Regions from separate parts of the Plantibacter sp. Mn2098 genome, predicted to be linked through region 1. Evidence: predicted binding sites of a transcription regulator. Region 1 holds the regulator's gene; the other holds the start of a gene.
What was found. The regulator HspR, encoded in region 1, represses chaperone genes until heat shock. The targets are predictions, from matches to a motif close to AAGTTGAGTCNNNNNGACTCAACTT.

Region 1 (14,627 bases):
GATCGCGATGACGGCCGTGATCCATCGCTTCGGATACCGGTTGAACCGCAGGTCGAACAACCGATACACGCGCACCATGTACGACCCGACCGCCGCATACATGAATCCCGTGTAGAGCGGGACGGCGCCGATGTGGAGGATGCCTCCGCCGTCGTACTCCCACGACCCGACGCCGGTCTTGAACACCTCCATGCCCGTGCCCACGACGTGGAACAGGACGATCACCCACAGCTCGCGGCCCGTCTCCAGCTTGGTCGCGATCATCACCACCTGGATGACGATGGCGGCGATGACGAGGGCGTCGTTCCGTGCCAGCCACAGGTCATCGGGGTACCACAGTCGGGCGGCGACGATGACGATGAGCATCGCGGCGCCGAACACGCACGCCCACGACTGCTTCGCCCCGAAGACGAGGAACTCGACGAGTCTCGCCCGTGCGCCGCCGTGGGGTGCGTCGCGCAGCATCCGGTTGGCGCGGTCGTCGATCCATCGTTCGACGCTCGTCAGCTCGTGGATGTGGTCGTGTCGGTCGGACATCGCCCCAGCATACGGACCCGACCCTGACCGTCCGCGACCCACCCGATCCGTTTCGGAATTCAGGAACTTTTGCACGATTCAGGACGATCGTGTCCGATTCACCGCTGATCCGTCCTGAATTCAGTGGATCTTCCTGAATTGTGGAGAGGAGGACGGGGAGGGGAAGGGGGAGGCGGGAAGGGAGCGGGGCGGGGCGCTCGGGGCGGGCGGGGTCAGCGACGCGTGGAGGTGGTGACCGTGAACTTGGCGTTGCGGCCGAGCTGCGTCGTCGGGCCGACGACTCGATCGAGCGCCTGCCGATAGCCGAGGTGCGAGTTCCAGACCACAACGAGCTCGCCGCCCGGACGCAGCACTCGCGCCGCATCCGCGAACAACCGATGCGCGACGCCCGTGTGCACCGCCGCCCCGATGTGGAACGGCGGGTTCAGCAGGATCAGGTCCGCCGATGCGTCGGGCTGGCCGGCCAGACCGTCGTCACGGACCACGGACACGCGCTCGACGAGCGACGATGCCGCGGCACCGGCACCGGCACCAGCACCAGCACCAGCACCAGCAGGCTCGCCGACAGCGTTCGCCCGGACGGTCGCCTCGGCCGAGGCCACAGCGGCGGCGGACTGATCCGTCGCGATGACGCGGATGCCCGGCCGGGCGAGCGCGAGCGACACGGCGAGCACCCCGGTCCCGCAGCCCAGGTCGATCGCGCGCTCGGCGCCCGGTGCCGCCTGCGGCAGGAAATCGAGCAGGTAGCGCGTGCCGATGTCGATCTTCGTCCCGGCGAACGCGGCGCCGTGAGCAGCGACCGTCAGGCCGAGGTCGGCATGCCGTTCGAGCAACGGGAATCGCGGCTCGGAACGCTCGGTCCCGGCGACACCCCGTGGCCCGGCCACCCGCAACACCCGAGACTTCTGCCGAGCGAGGCTCGCCTCGACGCGCTCGAATCGTGCACTGAGCACCTCGTTCATCGAGGTGCTCAGGTGCTTGATCCGGCCGCCCGCGAAGACCTGGACGGACGCATCGGCCCAACGCGCGATCCCCTCGGCGATCTCGGCGAGCGCATCCAGGCTCCGCGGCAATTGCAGCAGCACGACTCGCGCGCCGGCGAACAGTTCCTCGCCGAGCGGCAGCACGCGGAACGCGTCGGAGAGTCCGACCGCCGCAGCGTTGGCGAGGAGCGCACGCTCGCCGCTCAGCGGATCCTGGTGCACCCGGATCCTGCGGGCGCCATGCAGCGCTGCGGCGCCGAGCGTCAACGCGCCGTAGTGATCACCGACCACCACGACTGTCCCGGGAGCGGCATCGGCCAACGCACCGGCCGCCTCATCGAGGATCAGCCGATCGCTCGCATCGACGGCGAACAGGTTGGGCGCCTCCACATCGGGGAAGCGGCGCAACACGTCGAAGCTGAACTCGGGCATCCTCTCAGGCTAGCGGGACGGCGGTGTACGAGCGCATCATCGAGAGGACCACAGCGAGCACAGCCCAGGCAAGTCGCGGCCAGCACCAGCACAGCGCTGGCACAGCGCAGCCCGACACAGCAGCCCCCGCACACTACCGCCTCGGCTTCACCGCCCGCAGCACCACCGGGAATAGAAGCGCCCCGAGTCCGGCCGAGATGAGCAGGTTCACCGCCGTGGCGATCATGATCCCCTGCCCGACGGCACGCATCGTCGTCATCGTGTCCTGGCCGAAGCTCGCACCGACCACACCGAGCACGATGATGACGCTCACGATCCCGAACAGGAGTTGGATCGGCAGCGTGGCGAAGAACCCGCCGACCGTCACGGTTCGTGGCCGATCGACACCGTGCGTCCGCAACAGGTGGAGGCTGAGCGCCGTACCGGCGACGAACGCCACGATGCCAACGCCCACGTATCCCCAGACCCACACGGCGAACGGGGTGCTGAGGACGAGCAGCACGGTCGCGAAAGTGCGGGAGAACCCGGCGACGAACTCCGTCTCACCGGCCCCGAACAGCACACCGAACAGGATCGGCGCCGTGATGACGAGCAGGGCGAGCATCGGCACGACCCCCGCGACGACGCCGAAGTACATCAACGGATACGCGAGGGCGCCCGCCCGTCTCGCCCCGCTCCGACGACGCGACGTGACCGGGCCGGCGTCGACCGCCGCCCTGGCGGGGACCGTCGGCGCCGGAAACGCACTCATCGCGATGCTGCGGGCGGCGGCGGGAAGCCGGGTCCGGCACCGGGCGCGCCCCCTGGGCCGGCAACATGGCCGGCACCGGCACCGGCACCGAACCGCGGACCGGAACCCGGGACATCGGCCGCTCCACGGAACACGTGCGCCATCCACCACCAGGCGAGCATCCCGAAGACGACGTTCACGATGAGCGTCAGGACGAGGCTGACGATCGTGACCGTGAGCACCGGTCCGACCCAGTTCCGGTCGCCGCTCGACAGGTCGTGGCTGCCGAGCAGGCTGAAGAACGGCGAGATGATGCTGCTGGCGAGCGCACCCGCCGCCAATGCGATGCCCCACCCGGCGAAGGTCGTCGCGACGGGCTTGCGCACACCGCCGCGTCGCAGGATGGAGATGCTCACGAGGAATCCGACGACCACGATGACGATGCCGCCGACGATGAGGAGCACGTACCACCAGATGAACGGCTCGACCGCGGTCTGGTAGAGGAGCTCCAATGCGCGCGATGACTGCAGTCCGGCGCCGAGTGCCGCTGCGAGGCCGCCGATCAGGAAGCCGAAGACGAGTACGAAGACGACGATGAAGAACGGCGCGCTGATGGCGATGAACCCGAGTGTGATGAGTCCGTAGCCGAGCCCGCCTGCCAGCAGGGCGAGTTTGCGATGGGCGGGGCTCAGCGGCGGACGCGGCGGAGCCGTGCGGATCGGTGCCGGCTGCTGATACCGCGGCTGGTAGGCCTGCGACGGATACTGCGGCGGCTGGTACGGCTGCTGATACTGCGGCGGCTGCCCGTAGCCGGGCTGCTGGTATCCGGGCTGCGGGGGCTGCGGGGGTTGCTGCCCATACCCGGGCGGTTGCTGCGGCTGCTGCTGCCCGTACGGTTGCTGCGGCTGCTGTGCGCCCGGCTGCGTCTCACTCATGCCAGCATCCTACGCGCGCCGCCATCGGGGCCGCCGCAAGATTCAGGCCTCAGGCGACCTCGGCCGCCACACAACGACCTCGGTGCGCCGACGAGCCCGCGTCCCGCTCTTCAACGGCACAACGCTCCCCTCGATCCCTGCGGCGAAGACTCGGCCGCCAGGGGACTTGAGCAGCGCGTCGGCGAGCGCGTGCTCGAGTTCACGCACCCGTCCCTGGAGCGAGGTGACCTCGTTCTCCAGGGACAGGATGCGGGAGATGCCTTCCAGACTCACGCCTTCAGCGCTGAGTCTCGCCACCTCACGCAGTTGCGCGATGTCGTGCATCGAGTACCGCCTCGACTTCCCGGCTGTGCGGGTGGGCGAGACGAGCCCGATGCGGTCGTACTGTCGGAGGGTCTGCGGGTGCATGCCGGTGAGCTCCGCCGCCATCGCGATCGCGAAGATCGGCGAGTGCTCGTCCATGCCGTGCATCTGCTCATCCCTCCTTGATGGGGTTACCCTCTGGCCCTCGCGAGCAGTTCGTCGCGCGGGTTCTCCTTGGGTTCCAGCTCGTGGAACTTCTCGAGCGCTTCCTTGGCTTCTGCACCGAGGTGGGCCGGGACGACGACCTGGACGACCGCGAGGAGATCGCCGGTGCCCTTCGTCGTCACAACTCCGCGACCCTTGACCCGCAGCACACGCCCGCTGGGGGTGCCGGGGGCGACGCGCAGCTTCACGGGGTCTCCACCCAGGGTGGGGACCTCGATGGTTGCGCCAAGGGTCGCCTCGACGAACGTGACCGGCACGTTCACCCGCAGGTTCAGACCGTCGCGTTCGAACACGGGATGTTTGCGGACACTCACGGTGACCACGATATCTCCGGCAGGACCGCCGTCTTGACTCGGCTGCCCCTTGCCACGCAGGCGGATCTTCTGCCCGTCGGCGACACCGGCCGGGATCTTCACCTTGATGGTGCGCCCCTCCGAGGTCTGCAGGGAGATCGTGTCGCCCTTCGTCGCCGTGAGGAAGTCGACCGTGGTGTGCGCTGCGACATCGCGACCGGGGGTCGGTCCGCCGTACCCGCGGTACCCGCCGGTCGTCTGGCCGAAGCCGCCCTGTCCGAACATGCCGCCGAGGATGTCCTCATACCCGCCGGCCCCTCCAGGGGACTGCTGGTAGGTGTAGCTCTGACCGCGAGCCCCACCGCCGAACATGTTGCCGAAGACGTCCTCGAAGCCGCCGTTGCCGCCGCCGGAGCCCGGGGCGGTGAAGCGGGCTCCACCACCCATGGCCCTGACCGCGTCGTACTCCTTGCGCTGCTCTGGGTCGGAGAGCACCGAGTTGGCCTCGCTGATCTCCTTGAACCGCGCCTCAGCCGCATCGTTCCCTGGATTCGAGTCCGGGTGGTACTGCCTCGCGAGCTTCCGATAAGCCTTCTTCAGCTCAGCCTGCGTCACATCCTTCTTGACGCCGAGGACCTTGTAGAAGTCCTTGTCGAACCAGTCCTGACTCGCCATCGCTAGCTCACCGGGACGGAAACGACCACCTTGGCGGCGCGCAGGAGCGTCGAACCGAGGGTGTAGCCGGTCTCGACGACGTCGAGCACGGTTTCGCCTTCGGCGTCAGGAGTGGGCTGCTGGAAGATGGCCTCGTGCACGTTGGGGTCGAAGGTCTCCCCGATGGTGCCGAACGGCTTCAGGCCGAGCTTCTCCACGGAGTTCCGCAGCTTCTGCGCGATCTGGCTGAACGGTGCGTCGCCGTCCAGGTCGCCGTGCTTCTCAGCACGGTCCAGGTCGTCGAGCACCGGCAGGAGGACCTTCGCGACCTCACCGGTGGTGCGCTCGCGCTCGACCTCACGGCCGGCCTCGGTGCGCTTGCGGTAGTTGGCGTACTCCGCCGTGACCCGCTGGAGGTCGGCGAGGCGTTCGGCTGCCAGGAGTTCGGCCTCCGTCAGTTCGCCCTCCACCGGGTGCTCCGGTGCGGCGTTCAGGATGTCCTCGACGGTCAATTCGTCATCCTGCGCTGCGTCCGAGGAGGTGTCCTCGGATGCGCCCGACGGGGCGGACGCCGCAGCGTCCGTCCCGTCGGTGCCTGGCTGACGAACCTCACCGGTCTCCGGGTCGATGCCCTCGGGGTTCTGGTTCTCGTCGGTCATGGCTACTTCTTGTCCTTGTCGTCTTCGTCCTCGACGACCTCTGCGTCGACGACGTCCTCGTCAGAGGACTGGTCGGCTTCAGGGGTCTCGGCGCCGGCTGCTGCCGACTCCGCTGCCTGGGACTGCGCGTAGATCGCCTCACCGAGCTTCGTCTGCGACTCGTTGAGCTTGTCGAACGCGGTCTTCACCGCGTCCTCGTCGTCTCCGGCGAGCGCGCTCTTGAGTGCGTCGACATCGCCCTGGACGTCGGTCTTGACGTCCTCGGGCAGCTTGTCCTCGTTCTCCTTGATGAGCTTGTCGATGGAGTAGGCGAGCTGTTCGGCGTTGTTGCGGACCTCCGCCTGCTCACGACGCAGCTTGTCGTCTGCAGCGTGCTCCTCGGCCTCGCGGACCATGCGCTCGATGTCTTCCTTGCCGAGCGAGGAACCGCCCGTGATCGTCATCGACTGCTCCTTGCCGGTGCCCTTGTCCTTTGCGGACACGTGCACGATGCCGTTGGCGTCGATGTCGAAGGTGACCTCGACCTGCGGCACACCGCGCGGAGCCGGAGCGATGCCGGTCAGCTCGAAGGTGCCGAGGTTCTTGTTGTCGCGCGTGAAGTCGCGCTCGCCCTGGAAGACCTGGATGGCGACGGACGGCTGGTTGTCGTCCGCCGTGGTGAAGGTCTCGCTGCGCTTCGTGGGGATGGCGGTGTTGCGCTCGATGAGCTTCGTCATGATGCCGCCCTTGGTCTCGATGCCGAGCGACAGCGGGGTGACGTCGATGAGGAGGACGTCCTTGCGCTCGCCCTTCAGCACGCCGGCCTGGAGGGCTGCGCCGACGGCGACGACCTCGTCAGGGTTGACGCCCTTGTTGGGCTCCTGTCCACCGGTCAGCTTCTTGACGAGCTCCGCGACGGCCGGCATACGGGTCGATCCGCCGACGAGCACGACGTGCGCGATGTCGCCGACCTTGACGCCCGCCTCGGCGATGACGTCGTTGAACGGCTTGCGGGTGCGCTCGAGCAGGTCGCTCGTGAGCTCTTCGAACTTCGCACGCGTGAGCGTCTCGTCGAGGTTGGCCGGGCCGTTCTCCGTGAGGGAGAGGTAGGGCAGCTGGATCGAGGTGGACATCGAGGAGCTGAGCTCCTTCTTGGCCTGCTCCGCAGCTTCCTTGAGGCGCTGCTTCGCGATCTTGTCGCCCGAGACGTCCACACCGGTGGCGTCCTTGAAGCGCTTGATCAGGTAGTCGACGACGCGCTGGTCCCAGTCGTCGCCGCCGAGGCGGTTGTCACCGGAGGTGGAGCGCACCTGGATGGTGGAGAAGTCGTCGTCCTTGCCCACTTCGAGGAGCGAGACGTCGAAGGTGCCGCCACCGAGGTCGAAGACGAGGATGAGCTCGTCCTCCTTGCCGCGGTCCAGGCCGTAGGCGAGGGCAGCAGCGGTCGGCTCGTTGATGATGCGCAGGACGTTGAGGCCGGCGATCTCGCCGGCTTCCTTCGTGGCCTGACGCTCGGCGTCGTTGAAGTAGGCGGGGACCGTGATGACGGCGTCGGTCACGGTGTCGCCCAGGTACTGCTCGGCGTCACGCTTGAGCTTGCCGAGGATGCGAGCGGACAGCTCCTGCGGGGTGTACTTCTTGCCCTCGACGTCGAACGTCCAGGTGGTGCCCATGTGGCGCTTGACGCTCGCGATGGTGCGGTCGACGTTGGTGACGGCCTGGCGCTTCGCGGTCTCGCCGACGAGCACCTCGCCATCCTTCGTGAATGCGACGACGGAGGGGGTGGTGCGGAAGCCTTCGGCGTTCGCGATGACGGTGGGCTCTCCACCTTCGAGGACGGCGACCACCGAGTTGGTGGTTCCGAGGTCGATGCCTACTGCACGTGCCATGTGTTGATCTCCTTGGTTCGTTGGATCTGACGCTTGATAAGTCTGTGCGCTGGTCGCCGACCGGTATTTTCGGACTTGAGCCGCGCAGACTCAATTTTACAGACCGTCGTTCCGATGTCAACAAAGTTGAGCCGCCTCGACTCAACTCCCCGCCTTCTCCCAGCCATCCCCATCCGCCCTCTGCCCGCGAACTGTCAGTTGTGGCGACATTGACCCCATCGAAAACAGCCACAAGTGACGGTTCGCGAGCAGGGGCGGGGGGGGTTAGGGGCGGAGGGAGCGGCGGACGATGAGGACGGTGCCGCCGGCGGCGAGGATGACGGCCGATGCGATGAGGGCGGCCGGGACGAAGCCGGCGCCGGTATCGGGGAGGGTCGGCTTCGTCGGATCGGTGGGGACGACTCCGCCGCCCGCCAGTTCGGGGAACGCCGACGGCGCCACCCGGTGATGCGTCGCCTGCTCGTAGTCGTACGCGAACGAGAGCATCCGGCCGTCGTCGTACCGCTGCCCGATGAACTTGATCCCGAGGGGCCGGCCGGCGGCATCGATCCCCGACGGGACCGTCACACCGGGTGCCCCGGCGCGTGAGGTGAGCTCGGTCGACCCGTCGAGGCTCAACGGAGCCTCACTCGCCGTCGACGGCAACACAAACGCGTCGATCCCGTTCGACGTGAAGAAGTCCGCGAACTCCTGCCGCGCCTGCGGCACCGTCGCGAGCGCCGCGACGACCTCCGGATCCGGTGTCTCTGACGGCTGGAGTTCAGCGAACAGCTCACCCAGCGTCGTGTCGGGGCTCGCGAAGACGTCGTGCAGATCGAACACGTCATCGGGCGCCGCGAGCGCAGCGGCAGCCGGCGGAACCGTCGCCTTCGTCGTCTGCAGGAAGTGGTGCACCTGGTACCCGAAGTCGCCTGGGACGCTCGGAGCGGTGAGCGTCCCTGCCTCGTACGCGACGGGGACGATGACCGCCCCGCGCGCCCGCAGCGCATCGATCGCCCGGTCGTACGTCGCCTTCCCCTCCGCATCGAGGTAGGCGAAGACCGCGCCCGGCCCCGCGAGATACGCGTCCCAATCGGCCGGAACGCCGATGCGGGCGCCCTGGAGCGACGTCGAGCTCAGGCCACTCACGTAGGAGTGCGTGTCGATGCCGGCGGTCGGCTCGGTGTTGGGGTCGGCCGGGTCCTGCCCGGCCAGCACCTCCAGCAGGATGGCCGCATCGCGCACGGTGAGCGCCATCGGCCCGAGGGTGTCGAGCGCGGTGTTGCCCGGCACGACGCCGTCGACACTCGTCAGGCCGAACGTCGGACGCACACCGACGAGCGAACCGTTCGCCGACGGGCCGATGATCGACCCGGCGGTGTCCGTGCCGATCGCCCCAGCCGCGAAGCCCGCCGCGAGGGCCGCTGCGCTGCCGCCGCTCGAACCACTCGTGCCGAGTTCGGCGCCGTAGGGGTTCTTGACCTCGCCGAACACGCTCACACTGCTGTCGCCCATCGCCGCGAATTCGGCCAGGTTCGACTTCGCGAGGATGATCGCTCCGGCGTCGCGGAGGCGTGCGACCGAGGTCGCGTCGGCCGCGGTGCGATAGTCCCGCATCGCGCCGTTGCCGGCGGTGGTCGGCATGTCGGCGGTCGCGATGTTGTCCTTCACCACGATCGGGATGCCGTGCAGCGGGCCGCGCAGGTTCCCCGCGGCGCGTTCAGCGTCGAGTTGCTTCGCTTCGGCGAGCGCCTCGTCATCGATCGTGATGATCGAGTTGAGGCCGGTCGTCGCGGTGGAGCCGTCCTTGCCGGCGTCGGGCCGGTCGTAGGCGGCGATGCGCTGCAGGTAGGCGGTGACGAGGGCTTCCGATGTCGTCTTCCCGGCTTTCAGGAGGTCGGCGGCGCCGGCGATCCCGAGGTCGACGACGTTCGTGCGGTTCGCGTCTGTCGCTGCGGCAGCGGCGCCCCCGGCCGTCGGAGCAGACGGCGTCGAATGCGCGGTCTGCGTCGTCGTCGCACCGAACGCCGATGCCGCGGGGGCGGCACACAGGACGGCGGTGACGCCGACGACTGCGGCGAAGCGGCCGGCTCGGGATGCCCGGTTCGGTCGGCCGCTCACGCGACGATCCCCGTCCCACATCGAGCATCGACAGTTACTGGACAAGTGTTGATCTTCTTCACGCCCCCGAGCCTAGAAACGTCCACCCCGCCCGTCGTCTCCCTCCAGGACCATCTCCGTCGCCCCCACATGGCACCCCGGTACCAACCGCCCGGTCGCCTCCCCCATCGCTCCCCTCATGCCTCCCCCCTCCCTCCCCTCATCCCTCCCCCGCCCGGCCTACGCCATTCCGCCCACCCACGTCCGCCTAGGGGTCGCAAACTGCGGGTGCGCGACGCCTGCACCCGCAATTCGCGACCCCTCGGCAGCGGAAACGAGGCGTCTACCGGCGCGTTACCTCGGAGCGCTAGCCTTCGGGGTATGAACGACACGCCCGGTCACGACGACGACCAGCCTCGACCAGGGTCCCGCCCCCGGAACTTCCCGCCGACCCCGCTCACGAACGCCGACGCAGCCGCAGCGACCGTCGACCTCGACACGGCGCGCATCGCAGCCGTCAAGGCGCAGAGCGGCCGGAAGGGCCGCATCTTCGCGTGGGGCCTGTGGGACTGGGGATCCGCGGCGTTCAACGCCGTCGTCACGACGTTCGTGTTCAGCGTCTACCTGACGGGCGAGGCGTTCGGCGGAGAGGCGGCGGTCTCCGCCTCGCTCGGCTGGGCGCTCGCTGCCGCCGGTCTCCTCATCGCGTTGCTCGCCCCCATCACGGGCCAACGATCCGATGCCTCCGGCCGCCGCAAGTTCTGGCTCGGCTTCAACACCTTCGTCGTCGTCGCGATCACGGCGCTCCTCTTCTTCGTGCAGCCGGACCCGAACTACCTCTGGCTCGGTCTCGTCCTGCTCGCGGCCGGCAACGTCGTGTTCGAGTTCGCGAGCGTGAACTACAACGCGATGCTGGCGCAGGTGTCGACACCGACCTCCATCGGGAAGGTGTCCGGCCTCGGTTGGGGGATGGGGTACATCGGCGGGATCGTGCTGCTGCTCATCGTCTACTTCGGTTTCATCCACCCCGACGTCGGTCTCTTCGGCGTGACGTCCGAGGACGGGATGAGCGTCCGCGTGTCGATGCTGATCGCCGCCGCCTGGTTCGCGCTCTTCGCGCTGCCGGTGCTGTTCGCGGTGCCCGAGTACCATGCTCCGAAGGCCGTCGCCCTGCCCCGCGTCGGCTTCTTCAAGTCGTACGTGGTGCTCGGGAAGAGCATCGCGGAACTGTGGCGCGACAGCCGCCAGACGCTGTACTTCCTCGTCGCGAGCGCCGTGTTCCGCGACGGCCTGGCCGGCGTGTTCACGTTCGGCGGAGTGCTCGCCGCCGGCTCGTTCGGGTTCTCACCCGGCGAGGTCATCATCTTCGCGATCGCCGCGAACGTCGTCGCCGGCATCGCGACCATCAGCGTCGGCCTCCTCGACGACAAGCTCGGCGCGAAGCCCGTCATCCTCGGCTCCCTCATCGGCCTCGTGATCTGCGGCATCGCGGTGTTCGCGTTCCACGACGGCGGCCAGATCGTGTTCTGGACGTTCGGGTTGGCGCTGTGCATCTTCGTCGGGCCGGCCCAATCGGCCAGCCGGTCGTTCCTCGCGCGCATCATCCCGCCCGGTCGTGAGGGTGAGGTGTTCGGCCTGTACGCGACGACCGGCCGCGCCGTCTCGTTCCTCGCACCGACCGCGTTCGCGCTGTTCGTGACCTTCGGCGGCGGGCAGTACTGGGGCATCCTCGGGATTGTGCTCGTCATCGCGATCGGGCTGGCGCTGCTCCTCCCCGTCAAGGCGAAGCAGGGGAACATCGGCGTGCGTTCCTGAGCCGGAGCGCTCCTCCTCCCATCGCTTTCGGGAGCAAGCGTCCGCCTGCAGGAAGCGGTCGATGTCGGACGCATATTGCAACCGAGTGGCGTCTGTTCCGGAAAACGGCGGGCACGACAGATACGATCGAGCAATGGCAGTCACGGACGAAGCGATCCTCAAGATCAAGGACATGATCGTCCGCGGCGAACTCCGGCCGGGCGAGCGCCTCCCACCGGAGAAGGAGTTGAGCGATCGGCTCGGCCTCTCCCGCAGCTCCATGCGCGAGGCCGTCAAAGCCCTCGAAGTCATCCGCGTGCTCGATGTCCGGCGCGGCGACGGCACGTACGTCACGAGCCTCGAACCCCGGCTCCTTCTCGAGGCGATGTCGTTCGTCATCGACCTGCACAGCGACGACTCGATCCTCGAACTGTTCGCCGTGCGCCGCATCCTCGAACCGGCAGCTGCGGGCCTCGCCGCCAGTGCGGCATCGCCCAGTCAGGTCGCCGCGTTGCGTCGCATCGCCGGGTCCGTCGATGTCGACACCGACGTCGAGGGACTCGTCGAGCACGACCTCGAATTCCACCGGGCCATCGCAGCGGCCGCCGGCAACGGCTACCTGTCGAGCCTCTTGGAGAGCCTGTCGAGCCACACCGTCCGCGCACGGATCTGGCGCGGGCTGACGCAGGAGCACTCGGTCGCGAGGACGCTTGCGGAGCATCACGCGATCCTCGATGCGATCGAGCGGGGCGACGCGTCGCTCGCCGAGGCGCACGCGACGGTGCACATCGCGGGCATCGAGCACTGGCTGCGCGAGGCCGTCACGCGCGCCTGACCGCTGCTGTTCGCAGAATTCAGGAACATTTCCGCAATTCAGGACGATTGCGCCGGAAAACCGGCCGAATCGTCCTGAATGCTGTGAACGTTCCTGAATTCTGGAAAGAGAAGTAGCTGCGGATCAGGTGGCGGATGGACCGCAGCGATGCGATGCGTGGGGCGCGTCAGGCGAGCGGCAGGCGCGTCAGGCGAGCAGCAGGCGGTCAGGCCAGGGCTGCGTCCGACGCGAATTCCGGGGCGGGGACGTAGGCGTACTGCGCTCGGCTGGCCGGGAGCATCTCCATGCCGTTGCCGGGCGCCGTGGGCGTCTGATAGCGACCGGATTCCATCACGACGGGTGTCACGAAATGCTCGTGCAGGTGATCGACGAACTCGATGACCCGCCCATCGGTCGTCCCGGAGACCGCGACGAAGTCGAACATCGACAGGTGCTGCACCGCCTCGCACAGCCCGACCCCGCCGGCGTGCGGGCAGACCGGCACACCGAAGCGGGCCGCGAGCAGCAGGATTGCGATGTTCTCGTTGATCCCGGCGACCCGTGAAGCGTCGATCTGCAACACCTGCAGCGCGTCTGCCTGCAGGAACTGCTTGAACATCACCCGGTTGGCCATGTGTTCACCGGTCGCGACCCGGATCGGGGCGACACCGCGTGCGATGGCGGCGTGCGCGAGGACGTCGTCGGGGCTCGTCGGCTCCTCGATCCACGTCACGTCGAATTCGGCCAGGTGCGACATCCACTCGATGGCCTCCGTCACGCCCCAGCGCTGGTTGGCATCCGTGCCGATCAGGATGTCCGGACCGACCGCTTCGCGTGCGAGCCGCAACCGACGGATGTCGTCCTGCAGGTTTCCGCCGACCTTGAGCTTGATCATCCCGAACCCGTCGGCGACCGCTTCCTTCGCCAGGCGGACGAGCTTCTCGTCGCTGTAGCCGAGCCAACCGGGCGTCGTCGTGTAGCCCGGGTAGCCGGTCTGCAGCAGCTGCGCCTCACGCTCGGCGCGGCCGGGCACGGCGGCTTCGAGGATGTCGAGCGCCTGCTCGGGGGTGAGTACGTCCTCGAGATACCGGAAGTCGACCAGTTCGACGATCTCGGCCGGCGACATCCGCCCGAGCAGCTGCCACACGGGCAGTCCCGCGCGCTTCGCCTTGAGGTCCCAGAGCGCATTCACCACGGCGCCGATCGCCATGTGCATCACACCCTTCTCCGGGCCGAGCCACCGCAGCTGCGAATCCCACAGGAACTCGCGCGATGTCGCGCCCATGTGCGCAAGCAGCTCCTCGGCGTTCCGCCCCACCACGTGGTGCGCGAGCGCCTGGATCGCCGCCACCTGCACGTCGTTGCCTCTGCCGATCGTGAACACGAACCCGTGCCCTTCGAGGCCGTCCTCTGCGTCGGTGACGATGCGGACGTAGGCGGCCGAATAGTCGGGATCGAGGTTCATGGCATCCGAGCCGTCGAGCGATGTCGACGTCGGGAACCGGACGTCACTGGTCTCCAGCGCGAGGATCGTGCTCACTGATGACTCTCTTTCTTCGGCCGCCGATTCAAACATCGGATGTATAGAACGGCAATAGGATACAGGATACTGCTCCATTGAAGAACGTCTTGCTACAAGTATCAGTCTGAATAACGGATACGCGGAATCGTGCACAAACACTCGCGCGCGGATTATGCTGAACAAACCCGACACATCTGCTTCAGAAGTCGGATCAACGAAGTTCCACACCGTCTGGCGCCGGCCCGCAACATCCGCAGGCCGCACAGAAGTCGCGCAGACGTTGCACAGTGCACAGAAGGAGACGCAGTATGCAGTTCGCCCGCCTCGGCCCGATCGGTTCCGAAACCCCGGCAGCACTCGTCGACGGCGTCTGGGTCGACCTCTCCCCCGTCACCGCGGACATCGACGGCTCCTTCCTCGAAGCATCCCCGGTCGATGTGGTGACCGCGGCCGCGCGCGCCGGTCGACTGACTCCGATCATCGATGCCGACGCTCTCCGCATCGGCGCCCCGATCGCCCGGCCGAGCGCCGTGATCTGCATCGGCATGAACTACGCGGCCCACGCGGCGGAGTCGGGCTCGGCCCCGCCCGAGGTGCCCATCGTCTTCCTCAAGACCCCCAACACGGTCGTCGGACCGAACGACGCCGTGCACATCCCGCGCAACAGCACCAAGACCGACTGGGAGGTCGAACTCGGTGTGGTGATCGGGAAGCGCGCGTCCTACCTCGACAGCCCGGCCGACAGCATCGGTCACATCGCCGGCTTCGTCACGGCGAACGACCTCTCCGAGCGCGAGTT
Region 2 (14,627 bases), on a different contig from region 1:
CGGGATGCTGCCGGAGGAGCAGCGCAGGATCGATGCGGCGGTCATCGCGGGCCGGACGATCCGGGAGCGCTCGGGCCGGTCCGCCTTCGCCGCGGCGATCCGGCAGCTCGCAGCGAAGACCCTTCCAGAACGAACCGTGTCGTCGATCAGCCGGGCCGACGCACGCGCCGGAGCACGAGCCGAAGCGCGGGCCGGCACACGCGCCGACACGCGGGCCGACACACGGGCCGACACACGGGCCGAAGCGCGCGCCGACACACGGGCCGCCCGGAGGACCTCCACAGGAAAGGCGCGCGGCCGACCCTAGACTGGGGGAGTGTCGACGCTCAGTGATCTTGTACTCGCCCAGGGGCGCTCCAGCGCAGAAGACGTCGAGTGGCTGCACATGCTGCTCGCCGACAGCCAGCTGCTCGCGGACCTCGCCTTCGCCGACATCGTCATCTGGGTGCCGACGGCGTCCGGGAGCTTTATCGCGGTCGCCCACTCGCGCCCGTCGAGCGCCGCGACGCTGTTCTACCGCGACTTCGTCGGCCAGTCGATCAAGCAGGAGTGGCGCAAACAGGTCACCGACTGCTTCGAGAGCGGCCGCATCATCGAGTCCTCGGCACCCGATTGGTATGAGGAGACGCCGACGCGCGTCCGCGCCGTTCCCGTCGCCCGCAGGCTCTCACCGACCGAGAAGGTCAACGCCGACGCGCCCATCGCCGTCATCACGCGGCACACGAACCTCGGTGAGGCGCGCACGCCCAGCCGTCAGGAGCTGACGTTCAACGATTGCGCGAGCGACCTGTTCGAGATGATCGCGGCCGGTGACTTCCCCGACCTCGGCGCACCGACCGGCCCTCGCCGAGGCGCACCGCGGGCCAGCGACGGCCTGATGCGTCTCGATGTCGACGGTACGGTCACCTTCGCGAGCCCCAACGCGCTCTCCGCGTTCAACCGCATCGGCTTCGACGAGGAGCTCGAGGGCGAGTCCCTCGCCGAGGTGACCACACACCTCCTGCCCGGAACGCTGACCGTCGACGAATCGCTCCCGCTCGTGGTGACCGGTCGTGCCCCCTGGCGCACCGACATCGAGAACAAGGGCGTGACGATCTCCTTGCGCGCCATCCCGCTGCGCAGCCGCGGCGACCGGATCGGCGCCATCGTCCTGTGCCGCGACGTCAGCGAACTGCGCCACCAGGAGCAGGAGCTCATCACCAAGGACGCGACGATCCGCGAGATCCACCACCGGGTCAAGAACAACCTGCAGACTGTCGCGTCGCTGCTGCGCATCCAGGCCCGCCGCACGCACTCCGAGGAGGCGCGCAACGCGCTCAGCCAGGCCATGCGCCGGGTCGCGGCCATCGCGGTTGTGCACGACACGCTGTCGGAGGGCCTCAACCAGAACGTCGATTTCGACGAGGTGTTCCAGCGCGTGCTGCTGCTCGTGACGGAGGTCGCGAGCTCGCACAACACAACGGTCCGCCCGACGTCCACCGGCACGTTCGGCAACCTGCCGAGCGAGTACGCCACCCCGCTCGCGCTCGCGCTCACGGAGCTCGTCACGAACGCGGTCGAGCACGGGCTGAACGGTCGTGACGGCGATGTCGCCATCACTGCGAACCGGACGGACGACGTGCTGTCCGTGCAGGTGCGCGACAACGGAGCAGGTCTGCCGGAGGGCAAGGTCGGATCCGGGCTCGGCACGCAGATCGTGCGCACGCTCATCCAGGGTGAGCTCGGCGGCACGATCGACTGGCACACGCTGATGGGGAGCGGGACCGAGGTCACGATCGAGGTGCCGTTGCGCTGGGTCGCGAAGAACTGATCGCTGCCCCTCGGGTGTCAGGGCGCGGCGTGCCGGAGGCACACAAAAACCCCCTGCCCCGCACACCGAACGGGTCGTGGTGTGCGAAGCCGGGGGCTGTGAGTCAGGAAGCGCGGCGGGCGCGAGCTGCGCGGCGCTTCAGAGCGCGGCGCTCGTCCTCGCTGAGGCCACCCCAGACGCCCGAGTCCTGGCCGGTCTCGAGCGCGTACTGGAGGCACACCTCGGTGACGGTGCAGTTGGCGCAGACTGCCTTCGCCTTGTCGATCTGGTCGACGGCCGGACCGGTGTTGCCGACCGGGAAGAACAGCTCGGGGTCGACGGTGAGGCAAGCAGCTTTGTCGCGCCAGTCCATAGGGGTACTCCTTTTATTGCAGGGTAGATTTCTTCAACCGATCAATGGGGTCGGGAAGCGAATGCCGATTTGCGAGGGGGATGATCGTCCAGAATGGGATCTGTCCACTTCCTCGTGGACGTCAAATCGGCCTCAATCATGGTTTCATATCGGTAGTGGCAAATCAATAGTCAAGTTTGGGATACCTCTGTGAGTACCGACCAGAATGCGCGTGGCGAATCGACGAACGACGACGCGAGCAGGCGACCCGCCGTGCGGGCGCTCGTGGTGCTGCTCAGTATCGAGGCGCTGTTCATGGTGGGCCTGTCCGCCTGGTTCCTCTTCGAACTCGTCGCGGCGAAGCCGTCCTCGTTCGCGAGCGCACTCGCCATCTTCGTGATCCTGCTCATTGCCACGGTGTTCGTCAGCGCACTCGCCATCGGTGCGATCCGTCGGCGGACCTGGATCCGGGGTGGGGCCGTGACCTGGCAGATCGTGCAGATCGCGGTGGCGATCGGCGCGTTCCAGGGGGTGTTCGCGCAGCCGGGCATCGGCTGGTTGCTGCTCATCCCATCGCTCGTGGTGCTCGTCCTGCTGTTCACGAAGCCGGTCATCGCGGTCACCCGACGCGAGTTCAACTGAACTGAGGCGGGTGCCCCCCGTCCCGCTCGCTGTCCGCGAACAGGGGAAGGTCTCATCGGCGTGCGCGATTATCTTTGGAGAGTTGAGTCACATCCACTCAACTTTCATTCGATCAGCCGGGCTGCCGCATCGCTCCCGACTGTGCCTGACACAGGAGGAACACCATGGCTCTCACCTTCGACCCCACACGTGACCGCGAACGTCTCGCTGCAAGCCTGCAGGGCGCCACTGCAGGGCCGCGGAAGATCCCGATGGATCTGTACCGCGACAGCGACGTCTACGTCCTGAGCGCCGATCTGCCGGGCGTCGACCCCGCGTCGGTCGACATCGACGTTGACGGGCAGCTGCTCACGATCCGTGCCGAGCGCACGCCCGCGAGCGGCGACGACATCACCTGGATCGCCCGCGAGCGTCGGACGGGCAGCTACCTGCGCCAGTTCACGCTCGGACAGGGCATCGACACGGAGCACATCGCTGCGAGCTACGTCAACGGCGTGCTCAACGTGACCGTTCCCGTGAGCGAGCGTGCGAAGCCGCGCAAGGTCCAGGTCGCGACGGGCGCGTCTGCTGCGCCCTCTGCGCCTGCTGCCTCTGCTGCCGAGGCCCCCGCAGCCGCGTAGGTCATCGCGGCCGCCTCGGCGAGGCCGTTCGCAATTCAGGAGCGCCCCGGCGCGTCGCGTCCGATCCGGTGGATCTGGGACGACACGCCGAGGGCGCTCCTGAGTTGTGAACGGGCCCTTCCACAGGCTCAGGGACCGGGCGGGGACGGTGTTGTGGAGCCTCGACGAGCTCAGGGACCGGGCGGGGATGATGTTGCGGGGCCCTTCGACGGGCTCAGGGACCGGCGGGGACGGGTCAGACGGCGGCGAGTGCGTGCGCGTCGAGGATCGTGTAGCTGTACCCCTGCTCGGCGAGGAAGCGCTGACGGTTCTGCGCGAACTCCTGATCCACCGTGTCGCGTGCGACGAGCGTGTAGAAGTTGGCGGCGAGACCGGACTTCTTCGGACGCAGCAGGCGACCGAGGCGCTGCGCCTCCTCCTGCCGAGAACCGAACGAGCCGGACACCTGGATGGCGACCGTCGCCTCCGGGAGGTCGACCGAGAAGTTCGCGACCTTCGACACGACGAGCACCTCCTCCTCACCGTCGCGGAAGGCCTGGTAGAGGCGTTCCCGCTCGTCGATGGGGGTCGAACCGGTGAGCTGCGGCGCGCCGAGCGCCTCCGAGAGCTCCTCGATCTGATCGAGGTACTGACCGATCACGAGGATCCGTTCGCCGCGGTGACGCTCGACGAGCGACTTCACGACGTCGAGCTTGGCCGGCGCGGTCGCGGCCAGCCGGTAGCGTTCGTCGTCGGCCGCCGCCGCGTAGCTCAGCCGGTCGGACTGCGGCAGGTCGACGCGCACCTCGAAGCACGCGGCAGGGGAGATGAAGCCCTGCGCCTCGATCTCCTTCCACGGCGCGTCGAACCGCTTCGGGCCGATGAGCGAGAAGACGTCGCCCTCCCGGCCGTCCTCACGGATGAGCGTCGCCGTCAGGCCCAGCCTGCGCCTCGCCTGCAGCTCCGCCGTGAGCTTGAACACTGGCGCCGGCAGCAGGTGGACCTCGTCGTACACCACGAGTCCCCAGTCCATCGCGTCGAGCAGCGCGAGGTGCGCGTACTCGCCCTTCCGCTTGGCGGTGAGGATCTGATAGGTCGCAATCGTGACCGGCTTGACCTCTTTGACCTGACCGGAGTATTCGCCGATCTCGTCCTCGGTGAGCGAGGTCCGTTTGAGGAGCTCGTCACGCCACTGCCTGGCAGAAACCGTGTTGGTGACGAGGATAAGCGTGTTGGTGCTGGCCGACGCCATCGCCCCGGCTCCGACGAGTGTCTTGCCTGCGCCGCATGGCAGCACAACGACCCCGGACCCGCCGGCGAAGAAGTTGTCGATCGCCTGCTGCTGGTATCCCCGCAGGGTCCAGTCGTCCTGGATCAGATCGATCTGGTGCGGCGTCCCCGGCGTGTATCCGGCGAGGTCCTCCGCCGGCCAACCGAGCTTCACGAGCTCCTGCTTCAACTGACCGCGGGCCCACGGCTCCACGAGGAAGGTGTCGGGGCTCGGGTGGCCGATGAGGAGCGGGGCGATGCGCTTCGCTCCGGCGACCTCGGTGAGGACCGGCTGGTCCGCGGAGCGGAGGATCAACTCGCCGTCCGCGGAGCGTTCGATGATGAGCCGGCCGTAGCGGTTCACGGTCTCGCGCATGTCGACCGTGACGGATGCGGGGATGGAGAACTTGGAGTACCGCTCGAGCGTCTCGATCATCGAGTCGGCGTCGTGACCTGCTGCACGGGCGTTCCACAGTCCGAGCCGCGTGATGCGGTAGGTGTGGATGTGCTCTGGCGCGCGTTCGAGCTCGGCGAAGACCGATAGGTCGTGTCGTGCGTCCTCGGCGAGCGGGTGCGCGACTTCGAGCAACACGGTGCGGTCGCTTTGGACGATCAGTGGTCCATCAGACATAGCCCTCAAGTCTACCGGGGTCTGCTCTGGATACACCCCGTGCGTCGGTGAAGTCGCGCGCTCGGCACCGTCCCTGGGCCCCGCGCTGGTCCGCTCACCGTGCGGCGAGGACCTCCGTGATGGTCGACAGCGGGAGGGTGCGTTCCACGTCGGCCGCACGATCGAGCCCGCGGAGCCGGCCGGCGGAGAGGCTCGTCGGTTCGAGTGTGAACGTCGCAGCGCGGTCGCCGAAGACGACGCTCACGGTCACCGGTGTGTGGTCGCGGACGGCGATCTCCAGCTGCTTCGACAGCCACGCCCTGCCGGTGTCGCCGGCGTCGCCGTCGCGGAGTCTGGCGACGAGGTCCGGCGCGGTCGCTGCAGGGGAGACATCGGTCGTCCGTGCAGGCGCCTGCCGTCTGATCTGGATCGGTGCGCCGTGTTCGTCCTCCGCGATGACCGGGTACTTGGCGTCGTGCAGCGCCCAGTACACCGTCTCCGGCGAGAGCCTGGAGGCCAGTCGGTGCTGGTCGGTGTGTCGGAGCCCGAGCGGGCCGAGGCCCTGGTCAACGCTGATGGCCGCGATCATCCCGGCGTCCTCCGAGCGCACGTACGACACACGTCCGGCCTCGGCAGAGCCGTCATCGCTCGCCCCGATGAGCCCGACGCGCACCCGTCCGAACCGATGCTCCGCTTCCGTGATGAGGTACTGCAACGGTTGTGGGATGCCGGTGAGGGACACGGAGCGCAGGTAGTCGAGGAGCGACTGCGCGGATTCTCCGTCCGCGAGGGCGCGGGCGATCGTCGCGGAGGTGAATCGGTACCTGGACGCCTGGGCGCGGCCCTCCGGATCGGCGATGAGCCGGAGCTTTGCATCGAGGGACGCCTCTGGCGGACCGAGCGCGATGACCGTGAGATCGTCCTGCAACACGACCTGGCTCACTTCCGCCGGCAGGAGGGCGGCGAGGGCCTGCTCGGCGGCATCGTCCTCGCCGAGGAGGAGCCGACGGGCCGGGGTGGTTGTGGTGCCCTCGACGCTCACGCCGAGGAGTTCACCGGCAGCCTGCACGAGCCCGGCCGCGGTTTTGAGCGTCTCGGCGCCGGCCGGGTACCACGCAGCGAGGTCCGTCTGGAGGTCGGCGGTACCGCTCAGGTACGCGTCGATCGCGCGGGATCGGAAGGTCTCGGGGATCGATGAGAGCCAGGCCGTCGCGAGGAAGCGCCACCGTTCGGACACGGTCGAGGAGAGCCAGGACTCGCCGGCCTCGCTCACCCGGATGTATCCGCCGACCACGAGCGTGAGTCCGGCATCGGCCGCCGTCTGGAGGATGAGCTCGACCTGGGTGGTCGTCGAATTCGCGGCGGCCGCCATCCGCTTGAGGTCGGGCATGGAGGGCGCGCCCCGGCCCAACTGGCGGGCAGGATCCTTGGCGAGTTCGTGCATGCTCTCGGCGAGCACTCCGACGCCGAGCGTCGCGCGTTCCGCACCGATCTGGTCGATCGTGGCCTGGTCGATGTTCCCCGGGCCGGGGTGGTGGTCGGCGGACGGAGGTGCTTCGGAGGGGGAGGCTTCGCCGGCTTCGGGGCCGGATTCAGATACCTGTGCGGTTGGCGCTGCAGCGGCGAGGCGGAGGAGTTCGTCGGCCGACGGGAGCCCCTGTGCAGGCCACGCGGCGAACACCGCGCCGAGCGGGGCGACCGGGACCACGGCGTCGGAAGGTGGAGATGACGCGTCGTCGGCGCCGTCCACGGTGGTGACGAGCAGGAGCCGTTCGGCAGTGCCCACGGCGTCGCGGACGACGTCCTCGGGGAGCCCCGTCGCCTGGACGAGGTCCGCCCTGGTGGCTGGGCGACCGCCGGCCCCGCCGGTGGACGTGCGCGAAGCGGCGACCAGCACCGCGAGCGTGTTGCGGTCCTGGAGCGTCAGGACGCGGCTGATGTTCTGCTCGTCCAGGAGCGCCTCGGCCAGATCGAAGAAGTCGCCGATCTTGGGGGAGACGATGCGACGCTCGCGCAGCAGTTCGCGGAGCGCGTCGTCCGGTGTCTCCCGGAGCCGGCGCGCGATCGCGAAGGCGTCGCTCATGACGTTCAGCGCGACGACGTTCCGCGGGACTCGCGTGAGCGCCGGATGGCGCCGACGATCATCAGAGCGATGAGGAGCAGGAACGCGATGGGAAGGCCGACGAGCGGCAGGATGGTCACGAACGGCCACACCCCGCCGGCGAAGTCAGCCTGGTGCATACCGGTCGCCGTGCCGATCATCACGGCGACGAACGCCGCAATCGACACGCCGACGATCGTCACGACCATGTAGGCCAGGATGCGTTCGGGCCGCGAGATGCTCGGCGTCTTCTCCTCAGTCACGCCTCCCAGGATACGGCAGCCGGGTCGACGTGCACGCGCGTCGCGTCGAAGTGCCGCTTCGGGGGCACCGACCGCGGGGCAAAATACCGAACCTTTATGGCCCACAAGTGTTGGTTACTGCTACATTTCCACGCATGACACAACGACGTACCTGGGGATTCATCGCGGCCGGAATGCTGACAGCCGGCAGTGTTCTGGCGTTCGCCGGACCGGCATCGGCCGCCCAGGGAGACGTCCTGTGCGAGGTCGCCGACGGCAGCGACTACCTGTACCGCGTGACGGATCTGGGTGCGGGGACCTTCCGGGTCGATCTGGTCGACGCGACGCTCTCGACGGCGGAAGCCTCCGAGGCGGACGAGTACCTGACCCTCCCGACGACACCCGTCGACCTCCGCTACGGCACGAGCGTCACCACGCTCGGCTCCGATTTCGAGCTCGTCGGCGCCCCGACTCCGTCCCAGGGGATCACCACGAGCTTCCCGCCGACGGGAGGGCTGCCGTTCGACGTCGAACTCGTCGGCGCCGCCGCAGGGCCCGGCGAGACCGTGAGTGTCGAGGACGCACCGGAAGGCGCCAGACTGACCTGGATGAGCGACCACGACGCCCTGGAGATCCCGGAGAGCCCGCGCATCGTCCCGAGCCAGTTCGAGTGGCCGTTCGACGCCATCGACGCCTCCGCCTCCGTGCTCAGCTTCACGATCCGTGTGGCGGACACCGCTCCGCGCGGCACCGATCTGACCGGGGTGGTGGGCTCGGCGGTCACGTTCAACGCCGCATCGCTCAACACCGTGACGGGTGAGGTCACCAGTGCAGGCGAGACCGCCGGATTCTCCGTCGAGGAGTGTGTGATCCCCGCATCGTCGATCCCCGTGCTCGCACCGCCGACGACGCCGACCCCCACGCCGACCCCGGTGGTCGCGTCGGTCGATGCCGCGAAGCTGCCGGACACGGGATTCGCCGGCGGACTCGTCGCACCGGCTCTCGCAGCTCTCCTGCTCGGATCCGGCGTCCTGTTCGCCCGCCGGCGTCTGCGCAGCTGAACACAGCCGCTCCAGCCGACTCCGGAGCGGACCTCTGGCCCGTCTTCCGGCGTCCAGGGCGGCTGAGCAACTAAGCTTGATGCGGGGCCGACTGCCCCGATTCGGCCGTGCTGTCCGCGCGGTCACCGCACGGCGCGCTGTTTCGCGCACAACACACAGCGAGGTTTCCATGCCCACCGGCAAGGTCAAGTTCTACGACGAGGAGAAGGGGTTCGGCTTCATCAGCTCCGATGACGGCCAGGAGGTCTTCCTGCACGCGTCTGCGCTCCCAGCCGGAACCACCGCCATCAAGCCAGGATCCCGGCTCGAGTTCGGCATCGCCGACGGCAAGCGCGGCGCCCAGGCGCTGTCGGTGCGCGTCCTCGAGACGCCGCCGAGCCTCGCGAAGCTCAAGCGCAAGCCGGCGGACGACATGGCGATCATCATCGAAGACCTCGTGAAGCTCCTCGACGGCATGGGCGGCGACCTGCGCCGCGGCAAGTACCCCAACAGCGCTCACAGCAAGAAGATCGCTGCCGTGCTGCGCAAGGTGGCGGACGAGCTGGATGCCTGACGTCGATCCGTTCGACCCGTTCGCGGTCCGGCTGCAGGCCGACCGTGAGGCTGCTGCTGCCGCCGCTGCCGAAGCCGAGGCTGCCGCCGAGGCGACCGTGGATGCCGGAGTGACCGATGCGCACGCGCCGGAAGCGGGTTCGGCAGTCGCCGAGGAGTCCGAGTCCGTCGTTGTGGATGCAGACCTCGCCGATGCGGCAGAACCGGCCGCAGAAGCCGGAGCCGAGGCAGAAGCCGATGCTCCTGTAGTCGAGGTGCCGGTCGAGCCTGCTCGCGACCCCATCCCGGACGAGACCCTCATCGCATCGGTCGACCTCGCCCGCACGGCCCTCCTCGGCATCACGCCGGAGCGCACGATCGGCGAGCCGGCGGGATACACGATCGTCGACGACCACCTGGTGTCGCTGCTGTTCGAGAACACGATGGCCGGGTACCCGGGCTGGTTCTGGACGGTCACGCTGTCTCGCACGAGCGACGACGCGCTGCCCAACGTGCTCGAAACCGAGCTGATGCCGGGCCAGGGCGCTCTGCTCGCCCCGCAGTGGGTCCCGTGGTCCGAACGGCTCGCGGACTACCGGGCTGCGCAGATCGCCGCTGCCGCTGCAGCTGACGAGCACGACGACGACCTCGATGACGACGAGGACGAGGTCGACGAGGACGAACTGAGCGTGCTGGCTCTCGACGGCGACGACGAAGACGACCTGGACGACGACTTCGAGGACGACGAGTCCGACGAAGACGATGAAGACGACGACGACGACGCGGATTCGGACGACGACGAGTCCGACGAGGACGAACCGGACGACGACGAGTCCGACGACGACCTCGACGAGGATGACGACGACTACGAGGACCCGCGCCTCGAGCGCTGAACCACCCTCACCGTTCGCGGATGAATCGGAGCTCCTTCGGGGCCGCTGATTCATCCGCGGACAGTCCGCTGTGCTCCAGGAGATCCACGATCCGCTTGGGGAAGCGCGGGATCAGGGGGCGCTCATCGCGACGCATCCAGTTCGAGGGGTGGCCCATGCCGACGAGCAGCGTCCGACGGCCATCGGCGGTCTCGTACTCGATGCGCGCCAGGAGTCCGCGAGGGCGCAGGCGCACGGATCTGACCGCGGTCAGGGGTGCCACCATCGTGTTCGTGCCGGCGGCGAGATCGATGATCGACGTCGTCAGCCGGACGGTGTGCTCGACCGCGCGTCGGCGGACGAGCCACTGGGTCGCTGCCACGACGACCAGGAAGATCGGCGAGAGCAGCACCAGGACGCCGGTGCCGATCCCGAAGCCGATGTGCTGCAGAGCGACGACGGCCGATAGATAGGCGCCGCCGCCCAGCAGACAACCCGCGGTGAGGATCACCAGACCCGTTGTGGTGCTCATCGGCACGGCGCGGATCTTCAGCGTGTACACGCCGCGTTCGCCATTCCATTCCGGCGTCGCGGACTCGATCATCGGACGTCGGTCGATGAGCTCCCAGGTGATGTGCGTGAACAGGGCCAGCCCAGACCACGCCGTGAACGGGAGGGCGGCGATGAAGAGGAAGAAGAACGTGCCGGAGAGCAGCGGTGGCTCCAACCGGAAGAGCGTTGCGAGGCCGACGGACGCCGTGGACCAGGCGAGCGCTGCCGCGACCGCGATGACGACTCCGGCGTGCACGAGCAGCCGTGTCCGCAGGCGATCGAATCGCTGGAGAGCGTCCACGAAGTCGGTTCCGCACAGGACTCCGGCGAGCAGCGCCAACAGGAACGGGACGAACTCTGCAGCCTCTCCGCGTGCCAGCCACCACGCTGCGGCGAGCCAGCAGACGACCGCGTAGAGGGATCCGTGGGAGAGGAGTGACCGGAGTCTCGATCGGGCGGCCGCGGGCATCCAGACAGTATTCCAGCAATCCTCCAGGTCATTCCCGTTCGACCCGGGCGATTCCTGGCGGCACCTGTCCGCAGATGCGGATCGGGCCGGCCTCAGCAGAGACCGGCCCGATGCGCGTCAGGGTGTTGCGATGATCAGAGGGCGCCGACGACGTGCTCGATGCTCGCGATGAGCTGGCGGACATCGCTCGGGTCGATCGCCGTGAACGTTGCGACGCGCAGCTGGTTGCGGCCGAGCTTGCGGTACGGCTCGGTGTCGACGATGCCGTTGGCGCGGAGCGTCTTGGCGACGACCGACGCGTCGATGGCGTCGTCGAAGTCGACCGTGACGACGACCTGCGAACGGTGCTCCGGGTTCACGACGAACGGGGTGACGTACTCCGTGCGCTCGGCCCAGTCGTACAGGGCCCCAGAGGACTCTGCCGTGCGGGCCGACGCCCAACCGAGGCCGCCGTTGCCGTTGATCCACTTGACCTGCTCATCGAGCAGCACGAGCGTCGACAGCGCCGGCGTGTTGAGCGTCTGGTTGAGGCGCGAGTTGTCGATCGCGTTCTTGAGGCTCAGGAACTCAGGGATGTACCGGCCGCTCGCCGCGATGCGCTCGACGCGGGCGATGGCTGCGGGGGAGAACAGGGCCAGCCAGAGGCCGCCGTCGGATGCGAAGTTCTTCTGCGGTGCGAAGTAGTAGACATCGGCCTCGGCTGCGGAGAAGTCGATGCCGCCGGCAGCGCTCGTCGCGTCGATGACCGTGAGAGCGCCGTCGTCGCCGTGCACACGCGTGACGGGCGCCATCACGCCGGTGGAGGTCTCGTTGTGCGGCCACGCGTAGACGTCGACGCCCTCGACGGCCTCGAACTCGGTGCGCGATCCGCCTGCGGACTCGCGGACGTCCGGCGCGGTCAGCCACGGGGCTGCAGCCGCTTTTGCGAACTTCTGACCGAACTCGCCGAACACGAGGTTCTGGCTGCGCTGCTCGATGAGGCCGAACGCCGCTGCGTCCCAGAACGCGGTCGAGCCGCCGTTGCCGATGATGACCTCGTAGCCCTCCGGCGCGTTGAAGAGTTCTGCGAGACCGGATCGGACACTGCCGACGAGGTTCTTGACGGGGGCCTGACGGTGGGAGGTCCCGAGGAGGGACAGGCCCGCGTTCGTGAGCGCGGTGATCTGCTCCGGGCGGATCTTCGACGGGCCGCATCCGAAGCGACCGTCAACGGGCAGAAGGGAAGAAGGAATGATGATCTCCGGCATGTGCTGATTCTAGTTGCGCCGGAGTGTCAGCCACTCACACTAGGCTTAGCTCGAAAACGTGCAATCGGGCAGGGAGGGCGTCGATGACCGATTTGATTGACACCACGGAGATGTATCTGCGGACCATCCTCGAGTTGGAAGAAGAGAACATCATCCCTCTGCGCGCCAGGATTTCGGAGCGCCTCGGGCACTCCGGACCCACGGTTTCGCAGACGGTCGGCCGCATGGAGCGTGACGGACTCGTCGTCGTTTCCGGCGATCGCCACCTCGAACTGACCGAGGCCGGCCGCCGCAAGGCCGTCCATGTGATGCGCAAGCACCGCCTCGCCGAGCGCCTCCTGAGCGATGTCATCGGCCTCGAGTGGGAGTACGTCCACGAAGAGGCGTGCCGATGGGAGCACGTGATGAGCGAGCAGGTCGAGCGCAAGCTGCTCGAAATGCTCAACCACCCCACGGAGTCGCCGTACGGCACGCCCATCCCTGGTCTCGACGAATTCGGCGACAGCCCGGCCGTCTCCTTCTCGCAGGGTGTGGTCAACATCGCCACGCTCGTCGCCGGCACGACGGAGCCCGTCACCGCGACCATCCGCCGTCTCGGAGAGCCGGCGCAGGTCGACCCGGAGCTGCTCCTGCAGCTCAAGCAGTCCGGCGTGATGCCGGCAGGCACCGGTCGGTTCTCCGCTGCCGGCAACTACGTGCTGGTGCACATCGACGGCTTCGATGAGGGGCTCGAGCTCCCCAACGAGCTCGCGACGCACATCTTCGTCGACGCGCCCGCCGCGTAAGCGCGCCTCCGGCGGCGGACGGCGCATTCCCGCCTGCCCTGCTCGATGCGCGCCGCTTCGATGAGACCTCGATGAGGAATTGCCGAAGTTCCACGGTTCGCCGTAACGAAAACGTGACATTCCTAGGGTTAGCCCGTAGGCTGTGACTCGTTCTCGAGGTCACCACCCGACCGATGGACACCGACCAAGGCATCTCCCTAGCCCGTTCCTTGGTTGTAGAAGCCGATACTTATGGCGGACGGGGCAGCTCTGTGCTGGTGAGATGCCGGAGGAATTCACTTGACTGCAGCTGGCGCGAACGGTCCCGAGGGGACCGGCACCAACCCGAGCGATGTTCCACTGACGAGACGACAGCTGCGGCTCCAGGAGCAGCAGGCTGCGGCCGGTGGCGTCGCTCCGGAAGCCGCTGACGCAGCGGACACCGGGCCGATCGTCGAGGCAGAGCTGGTCGAGACCGGTGTGGTCGACGCTGAGATCCTCGATGCCGACGTCGTCGAAGAGGTCGTTGATGCCGAGGTCGTGAGCGACTCCGCACCGAGCATCCCCATCGCGCCGCACGCCGTGACCGCGTCCGAGAGCGTCGCGCCCGTCGAAGACGGCATCGCGGCAGCCGCCGCAGAGGCCCCGACCGTTGCTCGTGGCATCCCGGTCCGCACCGGCCCGATCCGCACGGGCGGTGGCAAGAACCTCGCCACGAAGAACAGCGGCTCCAAGAACCTCGCCGCACGGAAGGCCAAGCCGGCCGGCGCACGCCCCGGCTCCGTCCGCGGCATCGCGACCATGGCCGTGCTCGTCCCGGCACTGCTGGCTACCATCGCACTTCCCGCCTACGCGGCGAGCACCGGCCCGACGGCCGAGTTCGGGACGTCTGAGGCCGCGAGCCTCAAGGCGTCCGGCGCACAGAGCGTTGTGGTCTCGGACAAGGTCGCCGACACGAACATCGCCCGTGACGCATACTCGGCGACGTCGCCGGAGGAACTGCAGCAGCGCCAGCGTCAGCTGGACGCCGCAGCGGCCGTCACGAACGCCAAGTACTCCATCCAGGTCTCCGCCGCCCGCGCAGAGGGCGACGACTACCCCTGGTACGACATGCCCACCGACGACGAGGGTGGCGGACTGTCGCCGCTGCGGTACTACTACCGCGAATGCGTCGACTTCGTGGCCTGGCGCCTCAACCGCGACGCCGGCACGCCGAACGGCGGCTGGGCGTACACGTGGGGCAATGGCCTGCCGCCGAGCAGCGCGTACGGCTGGTCGTCCGCGTGGCCGTACAAGCAGGGCACCACGGCGATCGCAGGCTCTGTCGCCTGGTTCACCTACAACCACGTCGCGTACGTGCAGGCGGTCAACCCCGATGGCACGGTTGTGCTCGAGGAGTACAACTACGGTGCGGCCCGCCACGCGTACAACGTGCGTGTGGTTCCGGCGAGCTCCGTCGCCTCCTACCTCTACCCGCCGGGTGTCGGCTGATTCGTCAGCTGATGTCGGTGTTGTGCATCGGGCCTT

Region 2: a site for HspR is predicted at 2,863-2,887, ahead of ACL9RL_RS02435 (Hsp20/alpha crystallin family protein). Genes of this name have one in related genera too.

Annotation. Positions count from the first base shown of each region.
Region 1 is NZ_JBMOUH010000008.1:120,924-135,550, reverse strand. It holds gene ACL9RL_RS13640 (DUF817 domain-containing protein) at 1-537, opposite strand, end outside; gene ACL9RL_RS13635 (class I SAM-dependent methyltransferase) at 750-1,952, opposite strand; gene ACL9RL_RS13630 (hypothetical protein) at 2,086-2,703, opposite strand; gene ACL9RL_RS13625 (hypothetical protein) at 2,700-3,617, opposite strand; gene ACL9RL_RS13620 (heat shock protein transcriptional repressor HspR) at 3,660-4,079, opposite strand; gene ACL9RL_RS13615 (DnaJ C-terminal domain-containing protein) at 4,112-5,113, opposite strand; gene ACL9RL_RS13610 (nucleotide exchange factor GrpE) at 5,116-5,751, opposite strand; gene dnaK (molecular chaperone DnaK) at 5,754-7,619, opposite strand; gene ACL9RL_RS13600 (amidase) at 7,884-9,719, opposite strand; gene ACL9RL_RS13595 (MFS transporter) at 10,080-11,513, shown strand; gene ACL9RL_RS13590 (FadR/GntR family transcriptional regulator) at 11,647-12,327, shown strand; gene ACL9RL_RS13585 (enolase C-terminal domain-like protein) at 12,533-13,846, opposite strand; gene ACL9RL_RS13580 (fumarylacetoacetate hydrolase family protein) at 14,137-14,627, shown strand, end outside.
Region 2 is NZ_JBMOUH010000001.1:554,114-568,740, forward strand. It holds gene ACL9RL_RS02415 (MinD/ParA family ATP-binding protein) at 1-307, shown strand, start outside; gene ACL9RL_RS02420 (sensor histidine kinase) at 317-1,810, shown strand; gene ACL9RL_RS02425 (WhiB family transcriptional regulator) at 1,914-2,162, opposite strand; gene ACL9RL_RS02430 (hypothetical protein) at 2,352-2,783, shown strand; gene ACL9RL_RS02435 (Hsp20/alpha crystallin family protein) at 2,948-3,403, shown strand; gene ACL9RL_RS02440 (DNA repair helicase XPB) at 3,639-5,282, opposite strand; gene ACL9RL_RS02445 (helicase-associated domain-containing protein) at 5,377-7,344, opposite strand; gene ACL9RL_RS02450 (multidrug ABC transporter ATPase) at 7,350-7,625, opposite strand; gene mprA (MprA protease, GlyGly-CTERM protein-sorting domain-containing form) at 7,760-8,665, shown strand; gene ACL9RL_RS02460 (cold-shock protein) at 8,835-9,218, shown strand; gene ACL9RL_RS02465 (DUF3027 domain-containing protein) at 9,211-10,089, shown strand; gene ACL9RL_RS02470 (hypothetical protein) at 10,097-11,089, opposite strand; gene serC (phosphoserine transaminase) at 11,224-12,336, opposite strand; gene ACL9RL_RS02480 (metal-dependent transcriptional regulator) at 12,420-13,121, shown strand; gene ACL9RL_RS02485 (CHAP domain-containing protein) at 13,401-14,591, shown strand.